2 regions of the Tenacibaculum sp. genome follow, and region 1 is predicted to be linked to the other one. Evidence: riboswitches for the same ligand, from Rfam matches in the RefSeq annotation. Region 1 holds a riboswitch; the other holds the start of a gene.
The links. A riboswitch is a leader RNA that binds a small molecule or an ion and turns the genes downstream of it on or off. The one in region 1 is predicted to bind S-adenosylmethionine.

Region 1 (7,109 bases):
GATTCCTTTTTGCTGTAATAAATCGGTTACTGTTTTTATAGACAATAGCTCTCCTTGTGCTAGTACTTCATCTTTTATCTTTTGACTATAATCACCTAACAAACTCACTCCTTCAAACAACTTTTCTAAGCGATTAAATTCTGTAGAAAAATCTACTAACGGAGTTAATTTTGTTTGTTCGTATTTAAACGCTTCTAATTGTTCTTTAAAAGCTTCATTCTTAGTAGCCCTTTCTAAAAGCTCCTCTAACTCATCTGTAGCATTGCCTCTTGCTGAGACTACTACAGCTATCTTTTCTCCTTCGTTTATTTTTTGTTCTATGATTGATACTACCTTTGGTATGCCTTCATTCGACAAAGATTTTCCGCCAAACTTTAAAATTTTCATTCTTTTATGGGTTGATTTTTGATTGAATATTGGTTCAATCATTTTTTCTAATTGTTTGTATTCTATTAAGAAAGCATCATGCCCATGATCTGAATTAATTTCATTGTAGGTTACATTTGCATGGGCCGATGCCAGTTGTTTGTGTGTTTCTCTGTTTTCTTCCGCAGTAAAAAACAAGTCAGAATCTACGCCAACGATATGGATCTCTGCTTCAATGGTTTCTAACACATCTAATCCTTCCCTTCCTTTCGTTACATCGATGGTTTTTAATAACTGATTCATCAATCTATAGGAGGCTAACTGATAGCGCTCTTGTAATTTTTTTCCGTGATGTAACAACCAACTTTCTACATTAAAAATCTGTAACTCTTCGTTTTTTGAGCGTTGAAAACGTTTTTTAAACGACTCGGGCGTTCGATAACACAACATAGCATGCATACGCGCATCGTGCACCGGATTGCTAGAATTGGTTAAAAACTGCTCTTGTATTTGGCAATTGGCTATTAACCAATCAGTCGATTTCCAATCGGTTGCAATCGGAATTAAATGTTGTGTTATATTCGGATTCAACACTGCCATTTCCCAAGCGATTCCACCACCTAAAGATCCTCCTATCAACGCATATAATTGGGTAATATTAAGTTGTGCTAGCCCTTGTAGAAAAATGTTTGCAATATCACGTGCTACGAAACTTTTGTAATTATCTATTAAGAAATTATCATAGCCATTTCCTGGAATGTTAAAGCACAAAATGGTATACTCATTCGTATCTATAACTTTGTCTTCCCCTATTAAATCTTGCCACCAACCATCGTTTCCTGCAACATTACTATTGCCTGTGAGTGCATGATTAATCAACACCACAGGAGCGGTACCCAATGCTTTTCCGAAGGTTTGATAGCTTACTGGAATGGTGTCGAATTGTGTACCGCTTATGGTGGTATAACTAAGAATATGAATATGCTTCAAATCACTTTTCATTATTGATATCTTTATGGGCGTTCCCCTAAAGGGTCGGGCTTTCCGTTATATCTTTTGTTGATCCTCGATACTTGCTTCGCAAGCTCGAACTGACAACAAAAGGATGCCACTTCAATCCCTAACGCGGTTTATTTTAAGCCAATACTTCTTTAGGAATTTGAGCAAATGCTTCTTGTAAATCGGTTTTTAAATCTTCAATATTTTCCAAACCAACTGATAAACGAATTAAGTCTTTCGTTACCCCCGTACTTTCTTGCGCTTCATCACTTAATTGTTGGTGCGTAGTACTTGCAGGATGGATAATTAAAGATTTAGTATCTCCAATATTGGCTAGTAATGAAAAGAGTTTTGTATTGTCTGCAATGGTTTTAGCGGCTTCGTAACCTCCTTTTACTCCAAAAGTTACCAATCCGCTTTGACCTTTTGGTAAGTATTCATCAGCTAAAGTTTTGTATGTATTCCCTTCCAACCCTGGATAGTTTACCCAAGCAACTTCTTCTTGTTCTTGTAACCATTTGGCAATAGACAAGGCATTTTCACTGTGTTTTTGAATTCGTATTTCTAAGGTTTCCAATCCTTGAATGATGTTGAATGCGTTTGTCGGACTCAACGCGCCTCCAAAATCACGTAACCCCTCTAAAATTAGCTTAAATGTGTACGATGCAGCTCCTAAAGCTTCGTGATATACCAATCCGTGATATCCTGCCGAAGGTTCTGTAAATTCAGGAAACTTACCATTTGCCCAGTTAAAAGTTCCAGCATCAATAATGGCTCCTCCTAACGAGTTTCCTTGTCCTCCAATGTACTTTGTTAAGGAGTGAATTACAATATTGGCTCCATGCTCTATTGGGTTTAATAAAGCTGGCGTAGCTACTGTATTATCTACAATAAAAGGCACTTCTGCTTTTTTTGCATGTGCAGATATCGCTTTTAAATCCAAGACATCTAATTTCGGATTTCCTAAAGACTCTACAAAGAAAGCTCTGGTATGCTCTTGTACAGCTTCTGCAAAACTATCTGGGTTAGATGCATCTACAAACGTAGTGGTAATGCCTAATCTTGGTAAAGTAACATTTAACAAATTATAGGTTCCTCCGTACAAACTACTCGAAGCTACGATATGATCTCCTGCTTTTAGTAGGGTTAGTAAACCTGTTGAAATGGCTGCCGTACCCGAAGCAAACACTACAGCTCCAATACCACCTTCTAAAGCAGCTAAGCGATCTTGTAAAATTTGATTGGTGGGATTGTTTAATCGGGTGTAAATAAATCCCAACTCTTTTAACGAAAATAGGTTTCCTGCATGTTCTGCATCGTTAAAAACATACGAAGTAGTTTGGTAAATAGGAACCGCTCTTGTTCCCCCATTTTGTGTTACATCATGTCCTGCGTGCAACGCGTTTGTTGCGAATTTTTGTGTACTCATTTTTCTTGTTTTTGAGTTAATAAAAAATTAAACCAAAAGCCAAAACACATCTATTTTTAGATGTTGCTTACTAGAAAAATGTTATTAAGAAATTATAAGAAGCTTCTTGTAGATATTAAAGAAACTTCTTTGGGTTATCTATCCACGAGTTTGTACACTCTGGTAGAATTTAGCACCTTCTTTGTTTGCACAAAGGGTTGCTAAGGTTTCATAGGGTCTAATCCCTCCACCTTTCTTGATAACATCGTCAATAAGTGTTTGAACTTTTACGAGCACAAATATTCAATTATAAAAATGGATTTTCCAAATTTATTTTGATTTTTATTTAAAAAAGAGTGTTGAATTATTTTTAAAAACTATATCTAAATAGTTAAAAATCAATAATTTAAAACACATTACTTAAACCAAAATATAATAGTTGTTTTTATCTTAAGAACTACAAGATAACATAGAGCATCCTACTTTATTTCGAGCCCATTCTGGTCGTTTTGCAAACCATTTTTCGTTTTTTGGTTGTTCATCGTAGGGATTTTTGAGCAGTAAATATAACTCATTTAACAATACAAAATCATTTTTATTGGCAGCATCAATCGCTAATTGTGCCATGTAATTTCTGAGTACATATTTCGGATTTACAACATTCATTTTTGTTTTTCTTTCTTCTTCCAAAACAGTTTCGTTTTGTAATCTTTCCAAATAATCTTGAAACCAGTTTTCCCAAGATTTTTTTATTTCATCTACAACTTCGGAAGGCGCATAAAATGCTTTTTCTATTTTTTTGATTGCCTTCTCTTTGGTATCATTTTTTGAAATACCAGACAATAATCGGAAAAAAATGGTCATATCTGTTTCTGTTTTTTGAAGTACTTCCTCAAGATCTGAAACTAAGGTTCCATCTGATTCTTTTGGCGAAAACAGCCCTAATTTTTCTCGCATCATATGCATGTACTTTTCAGGAAATTTTTCTTGATAACTTTCCAAAACTGCTTCTAAAGGTTCTGCTTCTTCAATTAAAGGATATAGCGCATTTGCCAGCTGATATAAATTCCATAAAACGACTTCTGGTTGCGCACCGTATCGGTAACGTTTATGAGTATTATCCGTTGTATTTGGCGTCCATCCATGGTCGTAACCTTCTAACCATCCATAAGGTCCATAATCAATGGTTAAACCAAGAATCGACATATTATCAGTATTCATTACTCCATGTACAAAACCTACACGTTGCCAATGAATGACCATTTCTAAACTACGCTCTGCTACTTCTTTAAAAAAAGATACATAGCTTTCTTTTGATGGTTTTCCTAGATGAGCAAAATGGTATTTAATGGTATAATCAACCAATGTTTTCAATGTTTTTACCTCTCCTCTAGCTGTGAATATTTGATAATTTCCAAAGCGTAAAAAAGACTCGGCTGTTCTACAAACGATTGCTCCTTTTTCATACGCAGCGTTTCCGTCGTATAGTACATCTCTTAATACTTCATCTCCCGATAATGCTAATGACAGAGCTCTTGTTGTAGGTACCCCTAAATGATGCATGGCTTCACTACACAAATACTCCCGAATAGAGGAACGCAACACTGCTAATCCGTCTGCAGTTCGAGAATATGGTGTTTCTCCTGCTCCTTTTAACTGCAATGCCCATTTTTTGTCATAAACTGCTTCAAACAAGTTAATCGCTCTACCATCTCCTAATTGCCCTGCCCAATGCCCAAACTGGTGCCCACCATAACACATGGCATATGGTTGTGTATTTTTATATACATCATTCCCTGTAAAAATGTTCTTAAATTCCTCTGAAGTTATTGCTGCTTCCGAAAGTCCTAATTCTTTTGCCATGTCATCTGAAACATGCAAAATTTTCGGATTAGATGTTTTTTTAGGTGTTACATACGAAAAACAAGCTTCTGTTACCTGTCTTCTAGAGTTTTCTTGGATTGGATCTGCCGGTAATTCGTTTGTAAAGGTATTTTGTATATTGAATTTCAACACGTTCTATTCTTCTTTTAGTTTGCTTGCGTACAGTTTTTTCAATTTAGCCAATTTTGGCGAAATTACAACTGAACAATACATTTGTTCTCTATTATTCTCGTAATAATTTTGATGGTATTCTTCTGCTATGTGAAAGGTTGAAGCAGCACTTATTTCTGTTACAATTTCACTTTCATAATAAGGAGCCAACTTTTTTACTACTTTTTCAGCAATTTGTTGTTGTTCTTGAGTATGATAAAAAATTACAGAACGGTATTGGGTTCCTACATCTGCTCCTTGCCTGTTTAACGTTGTTGGGTCGTGACTTGTCATAAACATTACCAACAACTCTTCATAGCTTATAATTTCAGGATTAAACATTGCTTGTACTACTTCTGCATGTCCTGTTAAACCTGAACAAATTTCTCTATAAGTTGGTGTTCCTGGTACAGTACCGCCCATGTAACCAGATACTACTTCTTCTACTCCTTTTATTTGATTTAAAACAGCTTCTACACACCAAAAGCAACCGCCACCAACGGTTATTACTTCTAATTTATTATTTGTCATTTCTCTCCTTTCTTTATTCAGTATCTAAAATCATTGAAGCCGAGTTAATGCAATAACGTAATCCGCTAGGTTCTGGTCCGTCAGGGAATACATGTCCCAAATGCGCATCACAAGTATTACACATCACTTCTACGCGAACCATACCAAAGGTAGTATCTTTTTCATATTGAATAGCATTCTCTTTGATAGGTTGTGTAAAACTGGGCCAACCTGTTCCTGAACTAAACTTTATTGTTGAATCGAACAAAGGTGTGCCACAACATACACATTTATATTTGCCAGCATCATATACACTACACAATGCTCCTGAGTTTGGTCTTTCTGTCCCTTTCTGTCTGGTTACTCTAAATTGTTCAGGTGTTAAAAGCTCTTGCCACTCTGCTGCCGTTTTTTCCACCCTTTTATCGGGTATTGGATTTCCCTTTACCGCAAAATTGATTACGTCTTTCCAAGTTAAAATTTTGTCATTCATTTCACACATTTATTTTATGTAACTTCTTAGTAGTTTCTTTTCTATTTTACTTACAAAACTACAATTCATTATCAACTATATTCATTTTAATTTTGTTATTATAAAAGATATTTTTATCCTTTTTTTTACCTGCCTGATTTTTATCATGTTTTAACCTAGCATTTATCTAGAAATTTGGGGATATTATTAATTTAAAAAAATCATGAAAACATCAAAAATTATAATAGCATTACTCTTTTTTGCTACCACTACAGCTTTTGCTCAGTTAACCATTGATGCTGAACTACGTCCGCGTGCTGAATATAGGCATGGATTTAAAACTTTATTTCCAGATCATACCAACCCTGCTCTTTTTGTTTCACAAAGAACCCGATTGAATACTACCTATAAAACTGAAAAATTAAACTTTTATGTTAGTTTTCAAGATGTAAGAGTTTGGGGAGATGTTCCGCAATTAAATACTGCTGATAACAGCGGTTTAAGTGTTCACCAAGCATGGGGAGAACTATTTTTAGATGCTAAGTTCTCTGTAAAATTGGGACGTCAAGAAGTTATATACGATGATAGCAGGATTTTTGGGAATGTAGATTGGGCGCAACAGGCTCGTAGTCATGACATGGCCATGTTGAAGTATCAAAAAGATGCTTTTAAATTTGATATTGGTTTGGCTTTTAACCAATCGAAAGAAAACCTAACAGGCACAAATTTGACTACTCCAAATACGTATAAAGCAATGCAATATGCCTGGTTACATAAAGATTGGAGTAACTTTTCTGGTAGTTTTTTGTTTTTAAACAACGGAATGCAAGCTCCTAACGGACTTACGTACAGTCAAACTATAGGAACTCATTTAACTGCCAAAAAGGATAAATTTAATATTACTGCTAATTTATATTATCAATTTGGAAACGATGCTTTAGATAGAGAGTTGAGTGCTTATTTACTTGGTTTAGAGGCTATGTTCAAAGCTTCTGAAAAAACAAAGGTTGGTTTGGGTGTTGAATTACAAAGTGGTAATGACTACAATACGCCTGCTGATAAAAACAATGCTTTTACTCCTTTCTATGGAACTAACCATAAATTTAACGGTTTTATGGATTATTTCTATGTGGGTAATCACATAAACAGTGTTGGTTTGCTAGATTTATATGCGAAAGCTAATTTTAAATTGAACTCTAAATCTGGTTTAACTGCTTTTATTCATCATTTTTCAGCTGCGGCAGATATTAATGATACTGTTTCTAATGAATTAGGAACTGAAGTGGATCTTGTATACGGATATAAGTTTACAAAAGACAT
Region 2 (7,109 bases), on a different contig from region 1:
TAGTTTCACAATTCCATTATTGTGTGCAATTACATTCCTAATTTGTTGATAATTTCCAATTTTATTCCACTGCTCTTTTAGATTTTCTAAATTCACATTTAGAACTTTTATTATGTAATTCCTGCATTGTCCAATGTAATTTCCACCTTTCAAATCTTTTGGACCTAAGCTTAAATTTTCAGAGTGCTGACACCATTCACATAATTTTGTGAACTCATTTTCAAACATTGAATAAATTGTCAAATAAACTGATTTGTTTAGAATGTTAGGGAATTCCGAACTATTTAGAATTTCCATTTCATAAATATCAAAAGCATCTGGCATTTCGGGATTTTCGGAATGCTCTTCATTCCATTTTCTGAATTTTTTTTCCAATTCTTTTTCTTGAGAAATAATCATTTCTTGAGTACTTTCAAGATATGCTTTAATTGGGTCAAAACGAAAATCATAACCAATTTTAAGATTCTGTAGAATCATAAATTTAGTTCTTCCATTTAATTTTCTTGTTCTTGACATATGTTTTTGGTTAGCTTGCACATAACAGTTTTGTATAAGCTTTCGTTGCGTTGAAAATCCGAGAGGATTTTCGACCGTTGAACTAAAGATAGAAAAAATGCGAGGAATTTCGATAAGAAATTCCGAAGCAATGAAGCTTATACGTTGTTAGGGGCTGGCATTTTATCATTTAGTATTTTTCAGATAGTTCATTAGTTTCAATATCAAACCATTGATAATAAATAGATATTCCTATTTTATCTCTCAAGTGTTTAAAATAAGATTTAACATCTTCTAAATTATTATGCTTTTGAGTTATTATAATAAGTTGTTCAGCATTATCTGTATTTGGCCAAAATGAATATTCAAATAATTGTCCTAGAGCTTCTCTAATACTTGATTTTACTGAGTTGTATGTTTTTATTTCATAAAATATGAGACCTTCTGTTTCTGAGTTAACAACAATATCTATTCTGTTAGAATCAACTCCAATAGGATGTTCTGCCTTAACTCTTGAATTCCCATATTCTTTCTTTAGCACTTTGGTTAATTGATTACTTATTGCTTTATGTAAATATGTTATTTCAATTGTTTTTGGTTCTCTTTTATGTTTTGTTTTTTTTATTCCTTCAGACTCTTCATCGTTTTTGTCTTCTTCGTCAGCAATAAAGGAAAAAGCTTTCTTGTTTTTATTTTCGGTGATAGTGTTAAAATCATTTCTAAAATGTGAAAAATTATATCTAGACAATTTAGTTACAGGATGATTTGAAGAGAGTTTATAATAAGGGTCATTTACAATTAAGTTTTTTGGTTTAAATCTTACATTAAATAAATCAACTCCTTTCCAATCTGAAAATCCTGTATTATTTCCACCTGACTGTACTATCTGTTCCTCCATTTCTTTTAGCCAACCATTTTTCTTGTAAACTGATTTAATTGAATTTGCTTTTTCTTGATTAATAACTTCAATATTCGAGATTTCTCCAACCCAATATCGACTTTTGCTAACTCCATCAATTGTATAAAGCCATACATCATATGTATTGCCAGAATAAGCATCTTGCTGTTTTCGAATAGGTTCTAAAAAGCCATAGTGATATCCATCAATAATTTTGCTAATATCAAATAACCATTCTTCGTGTCCATATCCATAATTTGCTTCGTGAGATTCTTTATGATTACTTTTTCCATATGAGCCAGATGGCATAATCCAACCATTAGAATTAAAAGCTAATCTAGAAATTCTTTTCTCATTTATTTTACATTTTGAATCTAATCCTATTAAAGATTTTATTTTCTTTAAGTAAGAATCTTTATTTAATGATTCGAATTTTAATTTGTATTCCACTCTTGAATTTCTGTTAACTACATCAGGATATCCTTTACGATTGGAATAAAAACCATCGTATTCATCTCTAAGCCTTCTAAATGAAGAAGCTTTGATGTTTAATACAGAACTTAAAAAGTTATGTGTTTCTGTAAGATTTCCAATACCTAATAATTCGTAAGAATCTTCATGTTTTGCTAAAAAATTTGCAATAAAATGAGATTCTTCAGAAATAGTATTTTTCATAATTATTGATGATTGTGGTATTTTATTAGAGTTGTTTCTTTCTGCTTGCCCCTAACTTGTTATAAGAGAACAAAAACTACTTTTATCCGGAGTATTGAAGGTGATAAACGGAAGTTTTAGCAATTTTATTCTTCTTGTTTAAAACACCCAAGATAAAACAAAATTATGTTGTTACCTAGCTGCAAAAGCGGTCTTTTTACTTTTATCTATTTTTAGTTTTGGTAACTAAAAAATAATACTATAACTTTGCCCCGTTCATTAACGTATTGATGTTATCAAGAAAGGTGGAGGGAATAGACCCTTTGAAACCTTAGCAACCCTTTGTGCAAACAAAGAAGGTGCTACATTCTACTGCTTCGGCAGAGAGATAACGAAAAGAATTTTACTTCCTCTTTTCCTGATAACAGCACACTAAATATTAGGAATGTCAAACATTTATCAAGAAATACAAAAACGAATCCTCGTGCTCGATGGTGCTATGGGAACCATGCTTCAGGAATATAAATTTACGGAAGAAGATTTTCGTGGAGAACGTTTTAAAGACTACCCAACACCGTTGCAGGGAAACAACGATTTGTTATCCATTACACAACCCGAAGCCGTAAAAGAAGTACACAGAAAATACTTTGCGGCGGGAGCAGACATTGTAGAAACCAACACTTTTTCAGGAACTACCATTGCCATGGCAGATTACCAACTAGAAGAGTTGGTATACGAGTTAAATTACCAATCTGCCAAAATAGCCAAAGAAGTAGCTGAGGAATTTACGACAAAAGAACCGCATAAACCTCGTTTTGTAGCAGGTTCTATCGGACCTACCAACCGTACAGCAAGCATGTCACCTGATGTAAACGACCCAGGGTATAGAGCGGTAACTTTCGACGAGCTACGCATTGCGTATAAACAACAAGTAGAAGCCTTAATAGATGGTGGCTCAGATATTTTATTGGTAGAAACCGTATTTGATACCCTAAATGCCAAAGCCGCTTTATTTGCCATTGAAGAGATAAAAGCGGAACGAAACATCAAAATTCCTATCATGGTTTCAGGAACCATTACCGATGCTTCAGGTAGAACATTATCTGGACAAACAGCCGAGGCTTTTCTGATTTCAATCTCTCATATTCCGTTGTTATCCGTAGGATTCAATTGCGCTTTAGGGGCTAATTTATTACAACCACACTTAGAGGCGATAGCCTCTAAAACGGAGTTTGCTATTTCTGCACATCCAAATGCAGGACTACCCAATGCCTTTGGAGAATATGACGAAACTCCTGAAGAAACAGCGGAGCAAATAGAAGAATATTTAAAGAAAAACTTAATCAACATTATAGGAGGGTGCTGTGGTACCACACCTAAACATATTTCAGCTATCGCAGCTATCGCAGCGAAGTACAAACCACGAAAAGCTGAATTTGTTGCAGCAGTACAAAATAGTTAGTAGATGAGTGAGGAAAGAAGATACATGAAATTATCGGGGTTAGAACCGTTAATTATAACACCCGAAAGTAATTTTATCAATGTAGGGGAGCGCACAAACGTAGCAGGATCACGTAAATTTCTTCGATTGATTAAAGAAGAAAAGTTCGACGAAGCCTTAGCGATTGCGCGTCATCAAGTGGATGGAGGAGCGCAAATCATCGATATTAATATGGATGATGGTTTAATTGAAGGAAAAGAAGCGATGGTACGTTTCTTAAACTTAATAGCTTCTGAACCTGATATTGCCAGAGTTCCTATTATGATTGACAGTTCTAAATGGGAAATCATTGAAGCTGGATTACAGGTAGTACAAGGAAAATCGGTAGTAAATTCCATTTCCTTAAAAGAAGGAGAAGAAAAGTTTATTTGGGAAGCTACGCAGATAAAACGATACGGAGCAGCTGTAATTATCATGGCTTTTGATGAAGTAGGACAAGCAGATACTTACGAAAGAAGAATCGAAATTGCAGAGCGTTCTTACAGATTGTTAGTGGACACCGTCCACTTTCCGCCAGAAGATATCATTTTCGATTTAAACATCTTTCCTGTAGCTACGGGAATGGAAGAGCACCGAAAAAACGCATTGGATTTTATTGAAGCTACCCGATGGGTGCGCGAAAATTTACCGCATGTAAGTGTGAGTGGTGGAGTAAGTAACGTATCATTTTCTTTTAGAGGAAATAATGTCGTTCGTGAAGCCATGCATTCGGTATTCTTATACTATGCCATTAAAGCAGGAATGAATATGGGAATTGTGAATCCGACGATGTTAGAAGTCTACGATGATATTCCGAAGGATTTATTAGAACATATTGAAGATGTTGTTTTAGATAGGAGAGACGATGCTACTGAACGTTTATTAGAGTTTGCGGAAACGGTAAAAGGAACTAAAAAAGAAAGCAGTGAGCAAGTTTTAGAATGGAGAAGTTTACCACTACAAGACCGTATTACACATTCTTTAGTAAAAGGAATAGATGCTTTTATAGAAGAAGATGCTGAAGAAGCTCGTTTGAGTGTAGCAAAACCACTACATGTAATTGAGGGACATTTAATGACGGGAATGAATGTAGTAGGAGATTTATTTGGTGCAGGAAAAATGTTTTTACCGCAAGTAGTAAAATCTGCCCGAGTGATGAAGAAAGCCGTAGCCTATTTGAACCCGTTTATTGAAGCAGAGAAAAGCGAAGAGCAAAAAGCTATTGGAAAAATATTAATGGCAACCGTAAAAGGAGATGTGCACGATATTGGTAAAAACATCGTATCTGTAGTGTTAGGCTGTAACAATTATGAAATTGTCGATTTAGGGGTGATGGTTCCACCAGAAAAAATCATAGAAACCGCTAAAAAGGAGAACGTAGATGCGATTGGTTTAAGCGGATTGATAACACCTTCGTTAGATGAAATGGTGTATTTAGCCAAAGAAATGGAACGCCAAAACTTGGAGATTCCTTTATTGATTGGTGGAGCAACAACCTCGAAAGCGCATACGGCTGTAAAGATTGATACGCAGTATAAAAATGCCGTAGTACACGTAAACGATGCATCAAGAGCAGTAACCGTTGTAGGAGATTTATTGAACAAAGAAACTTCAAACGAGTATGTGGCTAAGTTGAAGAAAGATTACGAGGAATTTCGTGATAAATTCTTAAAACGAGGAAAACAAAAGCACTACATACCAATTGAGGAAGCTAGAGAGCGAAAATTCAAAATAGATTGGGATACTACGAATATTACCAAGCCTAGAGAGCTAGGCGTACAAAAACTAGAACAAGTAAGTTTAAAAGATTTGGTACCTTATTTTGACTGGAGTCCGTTTTTTCGCTCGTGGGATTTACACGGAAAGTTTCCTGATATTTTAGAAGATGAAGTAGTAGGAGTAGAGGCAACCAATTTGTTTGCAGATGCTCAAAAGATGCTGCAACAAATTATAGAAAAGCAAGCGTTAAAGCCCAAAGCTATTTTTGGTTTGTTTGAGGCAAACTCTATGAGCGACGATGATATTTCAGTTCAAAAGAAAGGAAAAGAAGTCGCCATATTTAGAACCTTACGTCAGCAATTAAAAAAGCGTGAAGGAAAACCAAGTTTTGCGTTGGCAGATTTTATTGCGCCTAAAGAAACTGAAAGAACGGATTATATAGGAGCTTTCTGTACCGCCATTTTTGGAGCAGATGAATTAGCACTGCAATACAAAGAAAAGCACGATGATTACAATGCTATTATGGCACAAGCCCTTGCCGATCGTTTTGCTGAAGCCTTTGCCGAATACTTACACCATAAGGTAAGAACCAAGCACTGGGGCTATGCTTCTGAAGAAAACTTAACCAATGATGAATTAATAAAAGAAGATTATAAGGGAATTCGTCCTGCACCCGGGTATCCTGCATGTCCAGATCATTTAGAAAAAGAAACGATTTGGGAGCTTTTACAAGTTGAAGAAAATATAGGGGTAAGCTTAACAGAAAGTTTAGCCATGTGGCCAGCAGCGGTCGTTTCAGGATACTATTTTGCCAATGAAGAAGCCAAGTATTTCGGTTTAGGTAAAATAACAGACGATCAGGTAAGAGATTTTGCAGAGCGGAAAAACATTCCCTTAGAAAAAGCCAGAAAATGGTTACATCCAAACATATCAGACAATTAAAAATAATTTAAAAATAAACAAACAAGAGAGCGTATTTAATTAACAATAAGTTTTAAGTTAGGTAAACTAAAAACTACAAAACAGTAGTAATATTGCCGTATAAAAAATCAATAAAATTAGACAAATGAAAAAGTATAATTTAGAGATTCGATTTGCAATACAGCTACTGGTAATGGCAGTCGTATCGTTGTTGGCAGCTTCATTGGTATAGTTAAATACGCCTTTATAAGATAGACTTATGAAGGTAATAGAACACTTAGAAAAAGCAAATGGAACCTCGTTGTTTTCGTTTGAAATACTTCCACCGTTAAAGGGAGATACAATCGAGTCAATATTCAAAAATATTGATCCGTTAATGGAGTTCAATCCGCCGTTTATAGACGTAACCTATCACCGTGAGGAATACGTGTATAAAGAGTTAGGAGACGGACTTTTAAAAAAGCAAGTAGTAAAAAAGCGTCCGGGTACTGTTGGTATTTGTGCGGCGATTCAAAATAAATACCAAGTAGATGCCATTCCGCATATTTTATGTGGAGGGTTTACCAAAGAAGACACCGAGAACTTCTTAATTGACCTCGATTTTTTAGGAATTGATAACGTTGTTGCATTGCGTGGAGATGCAGTAAAAAGCGAAACTTATTTTAAGCCAGAAAATGACGGACATGCATACGCAAGTGAGTTAGTTACGCAAATAGAGAACTTAAATAAAGGAAGGTATTTAGATGATGATTTGCAAAACTCATCAAAAACCGATTTCTGTATTGGAGTAGCTGGATATCCTGAAAAGCACATGGAGGCACCAAGTTTAGATTCTGATATTCACTTTTTAAAGAAGAAAATTAAAAACGGAGCAAACTATGTGGTAACGCAAATGTTTTTCGACAATCAAAAGTATTTTGAGTTTGTAAAAAAATGTAGAGA

Region 2: linked by a shared signal. The riboswitch ahead of ACN0WY_RS13885 (homocysteine S-methyltransferase family protein) and the one ahead of ACN0WY_RS15390 (O-acetylhomoserine aminocarboxypropyltransferase/cysteine synthase family protein) in region 1 are both predicted to bind S-adenosylmethionine.

Annotation. Positions count from the first base shown of each region.
Region 1 is NZ_JBLWTZ010000026.1:16,200-23,308, forward strand. It holds gene thrA (bifunctional aspartate kinase/homoserine dehydrogenase I) at 1-1,368, opposite strand, end outside; gene ACN0WY_RS15390 (O-acetylhomoserine aminocarboxypropyltransferase/cysteine synthase family protein) at 1,502-2,794, opposite strand; SAM riboswitch class I at 2,926-3,039, opposite strand; gene ACN0WY_RS15395 (protein adenylyltransferase SelO) at 3,224-4,786, opposite strand; gene msrA (peptide-methionine (S)-S-oxide reductase MsrA) at 4,793-5,338, opposite strand; gene msrB (peptide-methionine (R)-S-oxide reductase MsrB) at 5,352-5,798, opposite strand; gene ACN0WY_RS15410 (alginate export family protein) at 6,013-7,109, shown strand, end outside.
Region 2 is NZ_JBLWTZ010000019.1:64,792-71,900, reverse strand. It holds gene ACN0WY_RS13895 (hypothetical protein) at 1-477, opposite strand, end outside; gene ACN0WY_RS13890 (hypothetical protein) at 686-2,068, opposite strand; SAM riboswitch class I at 2,338-2,442, shown strand; gene ACN0WY_RS13885 (homocysteine S-methyltransferase family protein) at 2,493-3,509, shown strand; gene metH (methionine synthase) at 3,513-6,188, shown strand; gene metF (methylenetetrahydrofolate reductase [NAD(P)H]) at 6,427-7,109, shown strand, end outside.